DNA from 2 places in the Paenibacillus sp. JMULE4 genome. Region 2 is predicted to be linked to the other one. Evidence: a T-box and tRNA genes for the amino acid it is inferred to sense, from the RefSeq annotation. Region 2 holds a T-box; the other holds one or more tRNA genes.
The links. A T-box is a leader RNA that pairs with one kind of tRNA and senses whether it is charged. The one in region 2 lies ahead of tyrS (tyrosine--tRNA ligase), so its partner is inferred to be a tRNA-Tyr.

Region 1 (7,692 bases), on a different contig from region 2:
GTTCTGACCGGCACCGCCGGCTTCTACTATCATTTTCACGGCGTAGGCTTGCGTGTAGGCGGCTACAGCATGCGCAATTTTCTGGTCGGCCCGCCTGTCCTCATGCCTATGATGTACATCGCGATCAGCGTGCTGGGCCTGATCGCTTACTATTGGAGGTAAGTCAGCCTATGAAACGTCTTACCCGCTACCCCTCTTACAATGTGATGAACGAACAGCATGAATGGGATGAACATACGCGAAAAATCGTTAACTCCCGGCTGCAAACCTTCGGGGGCCATACCTTCCTCACAACGGTGGAAGCGGAAATGCTGAGAGCATGGTGCAGTCTGTTAATGGATGACGCCCGTCCGGAGATCATACAATTCGTGCTCGGCCACATCGACCGGTCACTGGCCTCCGGAGAGGAAAGCCAGCGCAAGCCCGGGATTCCTCCAGTCCAAGAGCTGGTTCGCCAGGGTCTGCAGGCGCTGGAAGCCGCATGCCAGTCCATCCATACGAAGCTTTTCTTTCATCTGGAGGAGAAGCAGAAAAAACAGCTTATGGAAGAGATCAGCCAGGGCGAGGCGGTTCCTCACGAAGTGTGGCGGGACGTACCCCAGCAGGTATTTTTCCAGAAGCTGCTTTCCTTGAGCATAGAAGCCTATTATTCCCATCCGGAGATATGGTCGGAAATCGGATTTGGCGGACCGGCTTACCCTCGCGGCTACGCTCGTATGGAACATCTCGATCCCTGGGAGGCGAAGGAGGAGAAGAAAAAAGAATGAAGCGGAAATACGAAAACGAAACGGTGGACGTCGTCATTGTGGGTGCCGGCGCGGCGGGAGGGGTTCTGGCCAAGGAGCTCAGTGAAGCCGGAATGCGAATCGTAGTGCTGGATGCAGGGCCGTTTCGCGACCCGCAGCACGACTTTGCCAGCGATGAGTTGGCCATGAAGCAGCTGGGCTGGCAGGATACGCGCATTGTAGATGGTGCAGACCCGCTCCAGATGGGGCACAACAATTCCGGCAAAGGGGTAGGCGGAGGCACGGTGCATTTTACCGGCGTCTTCTTGCGGTTTCACGAGACAGACTTCAAGTCTAGGACGCTTGACGGCGTAGGAGAAGACTGGCCGATCGGATACGCGGATCTGGCGCCCTACTACGATAAAGTGGAAAAAGAAATCGCCGTATCGGGTCCGAAGTATTTCCCTTGGGGATCATTCCACGGCCCCTATCCGTACCCGGAGCGTGATCCGATCAGCCCGAACGCCCAATTGTTCGCTAAAGGCTGCGAGAAGCTTGGCATTCGCTGGGTGGTCAGCCCGCTCGCCATCCTGTCAGCGCCCTTTGAGGGCCGGCCGCCCTGCATTAACCGCGGCTTCTGCACGCAGGGCTGCATGCCGAACGCCAAATTCAGCACACTGATCGTGCACATTCCAAAAGCCATACGGGCCGGAGCGGAGGTTCTTCCCGACTGTATGGTCACGCAGGTGAACGTCGGTAAAGACGGCAGGGCGACCGGCGTCACCTTCGTTCATAACGGCAAGACCTATGAACAGCGGGCTAAATTGGTCATTATCTCCGCGTATGTCGTAGAAACCCCAAGGCTTTTGTTAAACTCGGCCAATGCGCAGTTCCCCAACGGGCTTGCGAACAGCAGCGGATGGGTGGGCAAAGCGTTCATGACGCACAGCAGCAACGACGTCTACGCGCGGTTCGATCACGATGTGCGGCTGTACAAAGGAACGCCGGTACTTGCGACGACGCAGGATTTCTATCATCTAACCGGGGGTGTCACGCGCGGCTACACGCTGCACGCCCGCGGAGTCAGGCCGCTGAGCTTTGCCCAGGGCATCTCCAAGTCGGGCGGCAGCCGTCCGGTCTGGGGCACACGCCTGCGTGAAGCGGTGCTCGACTATAACGCCTATGCGCGCATTACCATGGTCGGCGAAGTGCTGCCCGACCCCGGCAACACCGTCACCCTGAGCGAATGCAAGGACTCGAACGGCATGCCGCTGGCCAAAGTCACCTTCAGCTACGGCGATAACGACAAGCGGCTTATTGATCATGCCGTAGGTACAATGAAAGACATTCTTAAAGCCGCCGGCGGAAGGCCGGAGTTCGTCGTGCCCGATACCGCCCATCTGATGGGCGGCTGCCGCATGGGGTCGGACCCGGAGAGCTCCGTGGTCAACTCCTACGGTCAGACGCATGACATTCCAAATTTGTTCATCTGTGATGCCAGTATCTTTGTTACTTCGGGTGCCGGCAATCCGACGAATACGGTCATGGCGTTGGCTTCCCGTACAGCCGACTACATTAAAGAAAAAGCCAACCTCAGGGAATTATAGCCCGTTCTCATGCTTATTGCTTGAAAATGTAAGGGGGAAGCGAATCGTTTGAATCGTCAGCGAAGAGGGCGTGAGTCGTTGCAGTAACTTTTACAAAATGCAAAAAAGAGACCTTCTAAAGGTCTCTCTACGGTCACCAAATGGTGAGCCATGTAGGACTCGAACCTACGACACCCTGATTAAAAGTCAGGTGCTCTACCAACTGAGCTAATGGCTCTTATGAACTGGTGGAGGCTGATGGATTCGAACCACCGAACTCGTCAGAGAACAGATTTACAGTCTGCTGCGTTTGGCCACTTCGCTAAGCCTCCGGATTAAAAGCCTATGGTGGCTCGGGACGGAATCGAACCGCCGACACGAGGATTTTCAGTCCTCTGCTCTACCGACTGAGCTACCGAGCCTTATGTACTATAGCTTGTCATCTATAGATCAGGTCTAATCTTTGTAAATCATGGCGGAGCCGACGGGATACTCTCGTTTCACTCGAGACTGCGATGCAGTGCTAACGAGGTTAAAGCTCCGACGAACCCTAATGGGTTCTCATCCCTTACAGGATGTAAATCATGGCGGAGCCGACGGGATTCGAACCCGCGGTCTCCTGCGTGACAGGCAGGCATGTTAGGCCTCTACACCACGGCTCCGCATCAGGATACTGGTGCCGCCGAGAGGACTTGAACCCCCAACCTACTGATTACAAGTCAGTTGCTCTACCAATTGAGCTACAGCGGCATATGATGGTGGAGGCTGACGGGATCGAACCGCCGACCCTCTGCTTGTAAGGCAGATGCTCTCCCAGCTGAGCTAAGCCTCCATCATTCGATAAACGCATATCGAACCTTTAAAAATCAATTAAAAAAATGGTAGCGGCAGAGGGGATCGAACCCCCGACCTTACGGGTATGAACCGTACGCTCTAGCCAGCTGAGCTACGCCGCCACAGTTAGCCAACGGAGAGAGAGGGATTCGAACCCTCGCACCACTTACGCAGTCTAACCCCTTAGCAGAGGGTCCCCTTGAGCCACTTGGGTATCTCTCCAAGCTTGAACAAAACTCAAGACTTGCGCCCTGAAAACTGGATCGAAACCAAGCTGCTGATCATCTTCATGTGCTTTTTGGATAAGCCCTCGACCGATTAGTATTCGTCAGCTCCACACGTTGCCGTGCTTCCACCCCGAACCTATCTACCTCGTCGTCTACAAGGGGTCTTACGTACTGGGAAATCTCATCTTGAGGGGGGCTTCACGCTTAGATGCTTTCAGCGCTTATCCCTTCCGTACTTGGCTATCCAGCCGTGCCTCTGGCGAGACAACTGGTACACCAGCGGTACGTCCATCCCGGTCCTCTCGTACTAAGGACAGCTCCTCTCAAATTTCCTACGCCCGCGACAGATAGGGACCGAACTGTCTCACGACGTTCTGAACCCAGCTCGCGTACCGCTTTAATGGGCGAACAGCCCAACCCTTGGGACCTACTTCAGCCCCAGGATGCGATGAGCCGACATCGAGGTGCCAAACCTCCCCGTCGATGTGGACTCTTGGGGGAGATAAGCCTGTTATCCCCAGGGTAGCTTTTATCCGTTGAGCGATGGCCCTTCCATTCGGTACCACCGGATCACTAAGCCCGACTTTCGTCCCTGCTCGACCTGTTTGTCTCGCAGTCAAGCTCCCTTTTGCCTTTGCACTCTGCGAATGATTTCCAACCATTCTGAGGGAACCTTGGGGCGCCTCCGTTACGCTTTAGGAGGCGACCGCCCCAGTCAAACTGCCCACCTGACACTGTCCCCATACCCGCTTAGGGCACCAGGTTAGAACTCCGATACGATCAGGGTGGTATCCCAACGTCGCCTCCACACAAGCTGGCGCTCATGCTTCTCAGGCTCCCACCTATCCTGTACAGATCGTACCAAAGTCCAATATCAAGCTGCAGTAAAGCTCCATGGGGTCTTTCCGTCTTGTCGCGGGTAACCTGCATCTTCACAGGTATTAAAATTTCACCGGATCTCTCGTCGAGACAGCGCCCAAGTCGTTACGCCATTCGTGCGGGTCAGAATTTACCTGACAAGGAATTTCGCTACCTTAGGACCGTTATAGTTACGGCCGCCGTTTACTGGGGCTTCGGTTCACAGCTTCGGTCTTACCCTAACCGCTCCCCTTAACCTTCCAGCACCGGGCAGGCGTCAGCCCGTATACTTCGCCTTGCGGCTTCGCACAGACCTGTGTTTTTGCTAAACAGTCGCTTGGGCCTTTTCACTGCGGCCCCCTCGGGCTATTCACCCTACCGGGGCACCCCTTCTCCCGAAGTTACGGGGTCATTTTGCCGAGTTCCTTAACGAGAGTTCTTCCGCGCGCCTTAGCATCTCTGCTCGCCTACCTGTGTCGGTTTGCGGTACGGGCACCTTCTCCCTGGCTAGAGGCTTTTCTTGGCAGCCTGAACTCATGACCTTCGGTACTCCAATTTTCCCTCCCCATCACAGCCCAGCCTTTCGATGTGCGGATTTGCCTGCACACCAGCCTCACTGCTTGGACGAGCATCCATCAGCTCGCGTCACTATCCTTCTGCGTCACCCCATTGCTCATAACGGTTCACGGTGGTACAGGAATTTCAACCTGTTGTCCTTCGACTACGCCTTTCGGCCTCGCCTTAGGTCCCGACTTACCCTGAGCGGACGAACCTTCCTCAGGAACCCTTAGGCTTTCGGCGGATCAGATTCTCACTGATCTTTTCGTTACTCATACCGGCATTCTCACTTGTAACCGCTCCAGCTGTCCTCACGATCAACCTTCAACGCTGTTACAACGCTCCCCTACTGCCCATTACTGGACCCATAGCTTCGGTGGTGTGTTTAGCCCCGTTACATTTTCGGCGCAGAGTCACTCGACCAGTGAGCTATTACGCACTCTTTGAATGGTGGCTGCTTCTAAGCCAACATCCTGGTTGTCTGCGCAACTCCACATCCTTTCCCACTTAACACACACTTGGGGACCTTAGCTGATGATCTGGGCTGTTTCCCTCTTGACAATGGATCTTAGCACTCACTGTCTGACTCCCGGGTTAACGTCTGTGGCATTCAGAGTTTGACTGGACTTGGTAACCCTTGGCGGGCCCCGCACCCAATCAGTGCTTTACCTCCACGACGCATCTCCCGAGGCTAGCCCTAAAGCTATTTCGGGGAGAACCAGCTATCTCCGAGTTCGATTGGAATTTCTCCGCTACCCCCACCTCATCCCCGAATTTTTCAACATTCGTGGGTTCGGGCCTCCAGTGCGTGTTACCGCACCTTCACCCTGGACAGGGGTAGATCACACGGTTTCGGGTCTACGCCTGCAAACTCATTCGCCCTATTCAGACTCGCTTTCGCTGCGGCTTCGGCTTCTCACCTTAACCTCGCTTGCAAACGTAACTCGCCGGTTCATTCTACAAAAGGCACGCCATCACTCATTAACGAGCTCTGACTTCTTGTAAGCACACGGTTTCAGGTTCTCTTTCACTCCGCTCCCGCGGTTCTTTTCACCTTTCCCTCACGGTACTGCTTCACTATCGGTCGCCAGGGAGTATTTAGCCTTGGCAGATGGTCCTGCCGGATTCCCACGAGGTTTCACGTGTCTCGCGGTACTCGGGATCCGTCTAGGGTTTTCGCAGAATTTCGGCTACAGGGCTGTTACCTTCTCCGGCCGGCCTTTCCAGACCGCTTCACCTACTCTGCTCAACCCACGTTGACGTCCCACAACCCCAGAGGGCAAGCCCCCTGGTTTGGGCTAATCCGCTTTCGCTCGCCGCTACTGACGGAATCACTTTTGTTTTCTTTTCCTGAGGGTACTTAGATGTTTCAGTTCCCCTCGTCTGCCTCCAATGCAGCTATGTATTCACTGCATGGTACGTATCTATTACGATACGCAGGTTTCCCCATTCGGACATCCCCGGATCAAAGCCTGCTTACGGCTCCCCGAGGCATTTCGTCGTTCGCCACGTCCTTCATCGGCTCCTGGCGCCTAGGCATCCTCCGTGTGCTCTTATTAGCTTAACCAATTTGGTTATTCGGTACCGACACTTACGTATCGGCTGCTGACGATTTTCTTACGAAAATCGCAGCGGGATGATTCAGCATTTTGCTTCGTTTCGATATCCAGTTTTCAAGGAACAAATCTGCTGCCGTTTTTGGCGGCAACGAATGACATTCTACCATAATGATGGGCTTCTTTCAAGTGTCATTCTGGGAAGATTGGTGGAGCCAAGCGGGATCGAACCGCTGACCTCCTGCTTGCAAGGCAGGCGCTCTCCCAGCTGAGCTATGGCCCCTTACTTATGAAGGAAAACTCCATCAAAACTGAACAAATAAGGAACGAATGTTTCTTGCTTATTGTCCGCTGACCTACCGTCAGCATGGACTCCATAGAAAGGAGGTGATCCAGCCGCACCTTCCGATACGGCTACCTTGTTACGACTTCACCCCAATCATCTACCCCACCTTCGGCGGCTGGCTCCTTGCGGTTACCCCACCGACTTCGGGTGTTGTAAACTCTCGTGGTGTGACGGGCGGTGTGTACAAGACCCGGGAACGTATTCACCGCGGCATGCTGATCCGCGATTACTAGCAATTCCGACTTCATGCAGGCGAGTTGCAGCCTGCAATCCGAACTGAGACCGGCTTATAAGGATTCGCTCCGGATCGCTCCTTCGCTTCCCGTTGTACCGGCCATTGTAGTACGTGTGTAGCCCAGGTCATAAGGGGCATGATGATTTGACGTCATCCCCACCTTCCTCCGGTTTGTCACCGGCAGTCAACTTAGAGTGCCCAACTTAATGCTGGCAACTAAGCTCAAGGGTTGCGCTCGTTGCGGGACTTAACCCAACATCTCACGACACGAGCTGACGACAACCATGCACCACCTGTCTCCTCTGTCCCGAAGGAAAGGTACATCTCTGTACCGGTCAGAGGGATGTCAAGACCTGGTAAGGTTCTTCGCGTTGCTTCGAATTAAACCACATACTCCACTGCTTGTGCGGGTCCCCGTCAATTCCTTTGAGTTTCACTCTTGCGAGCGTACTCCCCAGGCGGAGTGCTTATTGTGTTGACTTCGGCACCAAGGGTATCGAAACCCCTAACACCTAGCACTCATCGTTTACGGCGTGGACTACCAGGGTATCTAATCCTGTTTGCTCCCCACGCTTTCGCGCCTCAGCGTCAGTTACAGTCCAGAAAGCCGCCTTCGCCACTGGTGTTCCTCCACATCTCTACGCATTTCACCGCTACACGTGGAATTCCGCTTTCCTCTCCTGCACTCAAGCCACCCAGTTTTCGGTGCGATCCGGGGTTGAGCCCCGGGCTTATACACCAAACTTAAGCGGCCGCCTGCGCGCGCT
Region 2 (7,692 bases):
GAAATACAAGGTCACGGTATGGTACAGTGCCCCGACCGCATTCCGCATGCTGATGGGTGCGGGGGACGAGACTGTAAAGCAATTTGATTTGTCCTCACTTCGCCATGTGCTTAGCGTTGGAGAGCCTTTGAACCCGGAGGTCGTGCGTTGGGGGCTGAAGGTATTTGGTCAGCGAATCCACGATACGTGGTGGATGACCGAAACCGGCGGCCACCTGATTTGTAACTATCCGTGCATGGCGATCCGTCCCGGTTCGATGGGCAAGCCGCTGCCCGGTATAGAAGCGGCGATTCTCGACGATGCAGGCAACATACTGCCGCCTTACCGTATGGGCAATCTGGCCGTGAAGACGCCGTGGCCGTCGATGATGCGTAAAATATGGAAAAATCCGGCTAAATACGAGGAGTACTTCCGTATCCCGGGATGGTATATTTCCGGAGACTCCGCGTATATGGATGAGGATGGGTATTTCTGGTTCCAAGGCCGAATCGACGATGTCATCAACACGGCCGGGGAGCGTGTGGGCCCGTTTGAGGTGGAAAGCAAGCTGATCGAGCATCCGGCTGTCGCAGAAGCGGGCGTTATTGGCAAGCCGGATCCGATGCGCGGAGAAATTATTAAGGCGTTCATTGCCCTGAGGGAAGGCTATACTCCTTCTGAAGAGTTGAAGGCCGATATTGCACAATTCGTTAAGGTAGGGCTGTCTGCGCACGCTGCTCCTCGTGAGATTGAATTCAAAGATAAGCTGCCGAAAACCCGCAGCGGTAAGATCATGCGCCGCGTGCTTAAAGCATGGGAGCTCAATTTGCCGACAGGCGACCTCTCGACGATTGAAGATTAATAACAAATCAAAGCTGCATAAACAAACCCGGTCTTCGTTGACCGGGTTTGTTTGCTGTAAATCACAACGTATCACTTTTTATATTTTACGGGCGCGGAATGCTTGGATTCCCCCAGATCGTTTGTTGCCGAGATCTTGTAATACCCTTCATACGAGACCGCATAGTAGCGGAATTGTGTTGCCCCGGTCACGGTGCCGATTTTGGAATAGCTTCCGTCTTCTTTGTCGCTGTAGTAAACGGTATATTGATTCACACGGTCTTTGCCGGGGTTGGCTTTCCACTTCATCTCAATCCCGCCGCCGCTGGATCTTACGCTCAGGCCCGATGGAGCGGAGGGGACCTGGTCAGGCTTTTCCGCACTTCCGGAATCAGAGCCCGGCGGCTGATCTTCTTTGCCCGAAGACGATAGGGGCTGCCCCAGCGATCCATCCGTATAAGCCGCTTGGCTTGGCGCGGATTCTTTGCCGGCTACATCTACCGCCGTGATGTAATATCCGAATACGCCTGCGCCAGGCGTGGTGTCCGTAAACTTCGTTTCCTCTCCCGCAATGACCACTTTGCCGTTCACCCGTTGGAACGGTCCGCCGTTGGAAGAACGATAGAGACGATATCCGACGATATCCGCGCTGCCGCTGGCCTGGAACGTAATGACACTTGTATCTCCCGAGCGGGTGGAGACAACGGTTGTCGGCGCTGCAGGGGGTTTCCCGTCATCTGTTCTCGGATCGTTCTTTGACGGTGCGTCCATATCATAGTCACTCGGGCGATAGAAGCTTAAACTTCTTTTACGGCTTGCCGGGAGCTTGCTAATGACGCTCTCCAGCTCTGCAAACAGTTCGTTAAGCGGTTTTTCCCTGCGGATCACCATTTTCTCCTGAACGAAATCGGCCGGGGTTTCGGCATGGGCAATATAATTGATTCCGTTATAAGTAATGATCGGGAGTTTAACGAGCACATTGTCTTCCTCGGTCGGCAGGAATTTCTTGTTAAACAAGTCCGTTACCTGTTTCCCCGCCTCTATAGTCGCTTGACTCGGAAGCTTGCCTGATAGGCTGGATACCGTCATCTGTACGATATTGTCCGGGCGATTGAAATTCTTGGTAGGGAACAGCTCAGGACGCTTATCGATCGCCATGTTCATAGTGAGCGCCCATATATTTTTGGCGCGGTTCGTCCCGCCGGTTTGTTTGCTCAGCTTATGGATCGGCAGCTCGTACCCGGCCCACACGCCTAAGGTAATATCCGGGGTGTACCCCATAAACCACGCATCCGCATCGTCCTGTGTGGAACCCGTTTTCCCGACAATCGGTACTTTTCCATAATGTTTGAATTTCTTCATCAGATCTGTCGCCGTTCCCGAAGTAATCACGGTACGCATCATATCCGTCATGAGATAAGCCGTTTGTTCGGAAAAAGCGGTGGACGGATTCAACTGGTGCTCGTAGATGACCTTGCCATTGGAGTCCGTTATTTTTTGGATCAAGTACGCTTCGTTATAAACTCCGTTGTTGCCGATCGTTGCATAGGCGTTGGTTAATTCTTTTACCGTTACACCGTATTTTAAGCCGCCGATAACACCGGTTTGCGCAACATAATCCGCTTCCGTGATGGATTTAATCCCCATTTTTCCGGCAAATTCCCATGCTTCCTTAATGCCGACAACGTCCAAAAACAGTTTGATCGCCGGAATGTTGTACGATTGGTCGAGAGCTCTTCTGGCAGTAATCAGCCCGCGATATTTGTTGTCCCAGTTTTCCGGGATGTGATAACCCCGGGTACCGTCCTTAAGGATGATCGGAGAGTCATCGATCACTGATGCGGGCTGAAGGCCTTTTTCCATGGCAGGCAAATAGGCGGCGATCGGCTTCATCGTGGACCCCGGCTGGCGGTAAGCTTGGGTGGCGTGATTCAACTGCTCTTTAAAGAAATCCCTGCCTTCCATCATGCCAAGAATCGCACCTGTCCTGCTTTCTATCATGACCGCTCCGATTTGTTCCATTCCTTTAACTTTATCGTCCGGTGAGAAGTTTTTCGGATCCTGAGCGATGTCACGCATCGAGTCGTAAATTTCTTTATCGATCGTTGTGTAAATATGATATCCGCCGCGCTTGAGCTGCGCCTGAATCTCTTTGAGCTCTTCGTTATAGAGCTCCGGATTTTCTTTCTGGTCCAAATCCGGGTGTTCTGCTTTCAGCAGCACTTTCGCGGCTTCCTTCTCCACCTCGATCATCAAATAAGGATAGGTGGAGTAAGCTTTCTTCACCCGTTCAGCGAGCGAGCCTTTCAAATCGAACTGAAGTGCCTCCTGATACTGCTGATCGTTTATTTTTCCTTCCTCCAACATTCGGCGGAGCACCAGCTGCTGGCGCTGCACCGCGCGTTTGAAGGCGGCGCCGTCGAACACCCCGCTGCTGTTGAAGGTGGAATAATTGCTCGGCTGCTGGGGAAGGCCAGCCAGAAATGCCGCTTGGGCAACATTCAGCTGGTTTAAGTCTTCAATGTTGAAAATCCCTTTCGCAGCCGCTTTGATCCCATATAGATTGTAGCCGGAAGAACCGTTGCCGTATGGAATTTTGTTCAAATAAGCGAGCAGAATCTGGTCCTTGGACATAATGCGTTCCATTCGCATCGCAAGCAGTATTTCCTTGGCCTTCCGGCTGTCGGCTTTATCTAATGACAGGTAAACGCGTCTGGCCAGCTGCTGGGTAATGGTGCTGCCCCCGGTTTGGACGTCTTCATTCAGCAGCTTTTGGATAACGGCGCGCATCGTCCCTTTAACGTCAACCCCGTTATGTTCATAAAAATGATTATCTTCAATGGCGAATACGGCATCAATCACCAGTTGAGGAATTTCGTTCAAATTGGCCAAACGGCGGTCTTCCTCCGTACGGATTTGACCAACGAGCGTATTATCGCGAAAATAGACGAATCCGGTTTGTGCATCGTCTTGCATCTGGGCGACCATGGCTTCCTTGCTGCGGACGGGATCGTCCTTGACTAAAGCGGATACGTATCCGAACGCGGCCCCTCCCCCGAGAAATCCGGCGATCATTCCAACGATAAACATCCATTTGAAAGTGAGCAGCGTGTATTTACCGATGGACTGCAGAACCTCTTTATAGTTTTGAGGCTTTTGTTCCTTTTCCATAACTACGGTTTCCTCCCGATTGGAAAACATTACTTAAACATTATAGCATATAGAGTCAAGCCGAACAGCGGCATTAGGCTCTCAGGATCACTGTTCATGATGTTTGGCTTATGCCGCAAGCACAAACGGGGCCGTTTGACACCGATAGCAAACGTATGGTATAACTAAGCTTAATTGCATCAGATCCAAATGCGTTGAAGGACATCAGTAGGATAAGGAGACAAGCTTTCAGAGAGCCGGTGGACGGTGGAAACCGGTACTTGACCTTATACCGAATTACAGTCCGGAGCAGCGGAAGGGAACGCCCGATGGCCGTATCATACGGTATCAGGCCGGTAGCTTCCGATCGGGCAACCCCCGTTATCCTGCTGAAGTGAAAGCCAAGACTGGCGTTTATCTGTTTAGCAGCGGAATTCGCACTACAGGTTTCGTCTGTCTCGCTTTAATTAGGGTGGTACCGCGAGCTAAACCTTCTCGTCCCTTGAGGATGAGAAGGTTTTTTTGTATTTTTGATACTTGGGAGGAATGAAGCAAATGACAAAATGGGAACAACTGACTGCGGAACAGCAGAACGAAGTGAACCGACAATTGGAAACCATCCGGCGCGGTGTGGTCGAAATCGTTCCGGAGGACGAATTGAAGCAAAAAATCATCGACTCGGTTGCTACGGGAAAACCGCTTAAAGTAAAGCTTGGACTGGATCCGTCCGCGCCGGATATTCATGTTGGGCATACGGTTGTGCTGCATAAGCTGCGCCAATTTCAAGAGCTTGGTCATCAGGTGCAGCTCATTATCGGTGACTTTACGGGCCGCATCGGGGATCCGACCGGGAAATCGGAAACGCGGAAGCAGTTGACGGAAGATGACGTGAAGCGCAACGCTTTGACGTACCAGAAGCAAATCTACAAAATTCTCGATCCGCAAAAAACGCAGCTCTTTTATAATTCCGAATGGCTCGGGCCGCTTACGTTTGCTGATGTCGTTCAACTGTCCGCCAAGGTGACCGTGGCGCGGATGCTTGAGCGGGATGACTTCTCCAAGCGCTATGCCGGAGGTTTGCCGATTCATATTCATGAGTTCTTTTATCCGCTCATGCAGGGCTATGACTCGGTTGCTTTGAAAAGCGATATCGAGCTCGGAGGAACCGACCAGAAATTCAATCTGCTGATGGGCCGAACGCTTCAGAAGGAATATGGCTTACCCGCTCAAATTGCGATTATGAATCCGCTGCTTGAAGGCCTTGACGGGGTACAGAAAATGAGCAAAAGCCTCGGCAACTATATCGGTATCGATGAAGAGCCGAACGAAATATACGGAAAGGCGATGTCTGTACCGGATGAATTGATGCTCAAATATTACGAGTTGGCCACGGATATTTCGAACGAGGAGCTGCTGCAGCTGCGTGAGGGCATCGCACAGGGCACGATCCATCCTCGCGACGCCAAAATGCGTCTGGCTCACATGTTCGTCCGCATGTATCACGGAGAGCAGGCGGCAGACGATGCACAGCAGCATTTTGTAACCGTATTTCAGCAACGGGCGCTGCCGGACGATATTGAAGAGGTAACGCTTCCGCCTGAAGCGCTCGAGGGCGGGAAAATCCGAATCGCCAAGCTGCTTGTGACGCTGGGATTGCAAAGCTCAAACAGCGAAGCAAGACGGAGCGTACAGCAGGGCGCAGTGAAGGTGAACGAACGGAAGATCGTTGACCCGAACGAGGAGCTGACGCCCGAAGGCGGCGAAATCGTACAGGTTGGCAAGCGTAAATTCGCCAAAATCAAGCTTGGCTGAAACAACAAAAAACCTTGGTTCTTCCGAAGAAGAGCCAAGGTTTTTTCGTATCGTTAAGATTAACGGCTGTAAAACTCGACGATTTGCTTTTCATCGATCTCTTGAGCAAGCTCGGCACGCTCAGGCAGGCGGACATATTTGCCTTCCATTGCGTTTTCGTCGAACTCAAGGTAAGCCGGCAGGTAGTTGCGGTTAGCCAAAGCTTCTTTAACAACAGACAGGTTGCGGCTTCTTTCGCGAAGGCCGATCACATCGCCAGGCGTTACGAGGTAAGAGGCGATATCTACTTTTTTGCCGTTTACCGTGATGTGACCGTGAGCAACGAGCTGACGGGCACCTGCACGGGAGTTGGACAGACCCAGACGGTAAACCAGGTTGTCTAAACGACTTTCGAGCAGGAACATGAAGTTCTCACCGGCGATACCTTGCATTTTAGTTGCCTTGTCAAACAGGTTGCGGAATTGCTTCTCGTTCAGACCGTACATGTGGCGCAGCTTTTGTTTTTCTTGCAGCTGTAAACCGTATCCGGAGATTTTTTTGCGCTGACCCGGGCCGTGTTGGCCAGGCGGGAAAGGACGTTTCAATTCTTTGCCGGTACCGCTCAAGGAGATGCCGAGACGGCGGCTTAATTTAAATTTAGGACCAGTGTAACGTGACATGGATTAGAGTGCTCCTTTGTTCATAAAGTAAGATAGTTTTGGTTTTAATAACGGGTGAAGCGTGTGCCCGACTTTGTTTCTCATGCCCATGTGGCGTCCGAAGGGAAAAAACCAGCCGCGGTCCCGTCGGCAACAAAATCAACAGAGGGTGACACAAGCTTCCACAATAAGCATACTTGGGTAAAGTCCCGGTGGCATGCCTATTCTCGACAATTAATTTTATAAGATATAACAGGGCTGTGTCAAGCTGCAATCCCGTTCGAGAATCTCTTCTTTTTTGATACAATGGGAAAAGCTTGAAGTGGGAGGTTACAGCATTGGGGCAATGGAATGTTCAGCACATGTCGGACGTTCTGAATTCGTATGGTGTCGTCGGTCATCTCGGAGGTGCGCTGCTTGCCGTACTGCAGACCGTTTTTCCTTTTGTTCCATTTGTGCTTGTGGCTGGGATGAATGTTCTGTTATTCGGGTTATGGGGCGGGCTGGCCATTAATTATTTGGGTGCCTGCCTCGGCGCGGTCATCGCCTTTTATGCTGCCAGGCACTGTGGAAGAAGCTGGGTTCAGAAAAAGCTGGTGAAATACAGAAATATCGAAAAGCTTAACGTGCAGCTGGAACGGCGCGGCATGCTGTTCATTGCCTTAAGCCGCTTGATACCGGTGCTCCCGTCCTTCGCGATCAATTATGGCGCGGCGGTGATGAAAGTAAGGGCGAGAGATTTCATTGCAGGAACCCTTATCGGTAAAGCGCCGATGATATGGCTCGAATCATTGATCGGGCACGATCTTCTGCATTTTGCCAGATATAAGGGGCGGCTCTTGGTCCTTCTGGCGGCGTTCGCCGTGATGATCGTGATCGGCAACCGATTCAAAAATAAGTGGATGAAAAACGAAAATGGAATGTAGACCGTCAAAAAGTCCAACGGTAAGATGTCAAGTCCCTGATTCGTGAGAATTGGAAATTTTCTTGGCTGCAGAGCGCAGGGGTCAGGAAAAATGGCAGCACCAAACTAAACCCAGTCGAAAATCGAGTCAATTACCAGATTTTAACTGGGAATCCGTGAAGGACTTTGGCAAAGGAGGCATAAACCTTCGCAGTTGTCACCTTCCTTCGAGGCGTGCAGAGTTGGCCGTTGCGTAGCAGCACATCGACCAGACGCACAAGTTTTCTTGCTGTTAAGACGAGGCGCGTTTGTGTTGGCGCTTGGGTACTTCGTTGTACTTCTTCCGGTAGTACTCGCCGAATTAACGGA

Region 1: it has a tRNA-Tyr gene. The T-box ahead of tyrS (tyrosine--tRNA ligase) is inferred to sense a tRNA for this amino acid. The anticodon was not compared.

Annotation. Positions count from the first base shown of each region.
Region 1 is NZ_SGWF01000020.1:308,816-316,507, forward strand. Features, by position in the region: gene EXW96_RS24295 (hypothetical protein) at 1-162, shown strand, start outside; gene EXW96_RS24300 (gluconate 2-dehydrogenase subunit 3 family protein) at 171-767, shown strand; gene EXW96_RS24305 (GMC family oxidoreductase) at 764-2,332, shown strand; tRNA gene EXW96_RS24310 (tRNA-Lys) at 2,474-2,549, opposite strand; tRNA gene EXW96_RS24315 (tRNA-Tyr) at 2,558-2,643, opposite strand; tRNA gene EXW96_RS24320 (tRNA-Phe) at 2,658-2,733, opposite strand; tRNA gene EXW96_RS24325 (tRNA-Asp) at 2,897-2,973, opposite strand; tRNA gene EXW96_RS24330 (tRNA-Thr) at 2,986-3,061, opposite strand; tRNA gene EXW96_RS24335 (tRNA-Val) at 3,068-3,143, opposite strand; tRNA gene EXW96_RS24340 (tRNA-Met) at 3,191-3,267, opposite strand; tRNA gene EXW96_RS24345 (tRNA-Ser) at 3,280-3,367, opposite strand; rRNA gene EXW96_RS24350 (23S ribosomal RNA) at 3,444-6,355, opposite strand; tRNA gene EXW96_RS24355 (tRNA-Ala) at 6,552-6,627, opposite strand; rRNA gene EXW96_RS24360 (16S ribosomal RNA) at 6,725-7,692, opposite strand, start outside.
Region 2 is NZ_SGWF01000013.1:154,998-162,689, reverse strand. Features, by position in the region: gene acsA (acetate--CoA ligase) at 1-841, shown strand, start outside; gene EXW96_RS12295 (transglycosylase domain-containing protein) at 913-3,990, opposite strand; T-box leader at 4,176-4,475, shown strand; gene tyrS (tyrosine--tRNA ligase) at 4,525-5,781, shown strand; gene rpsD (30S ribosomal protein S4) at 5,841-6,440, opposite strand; gene EXW96_RS12280 (TVP38/TMEM64 family protein) at 6,758-7,345, shown strand; partial or broken gene EXW96_RS27475 (hypothetical protein) at 7,476-7,692, opposite strand, start outside.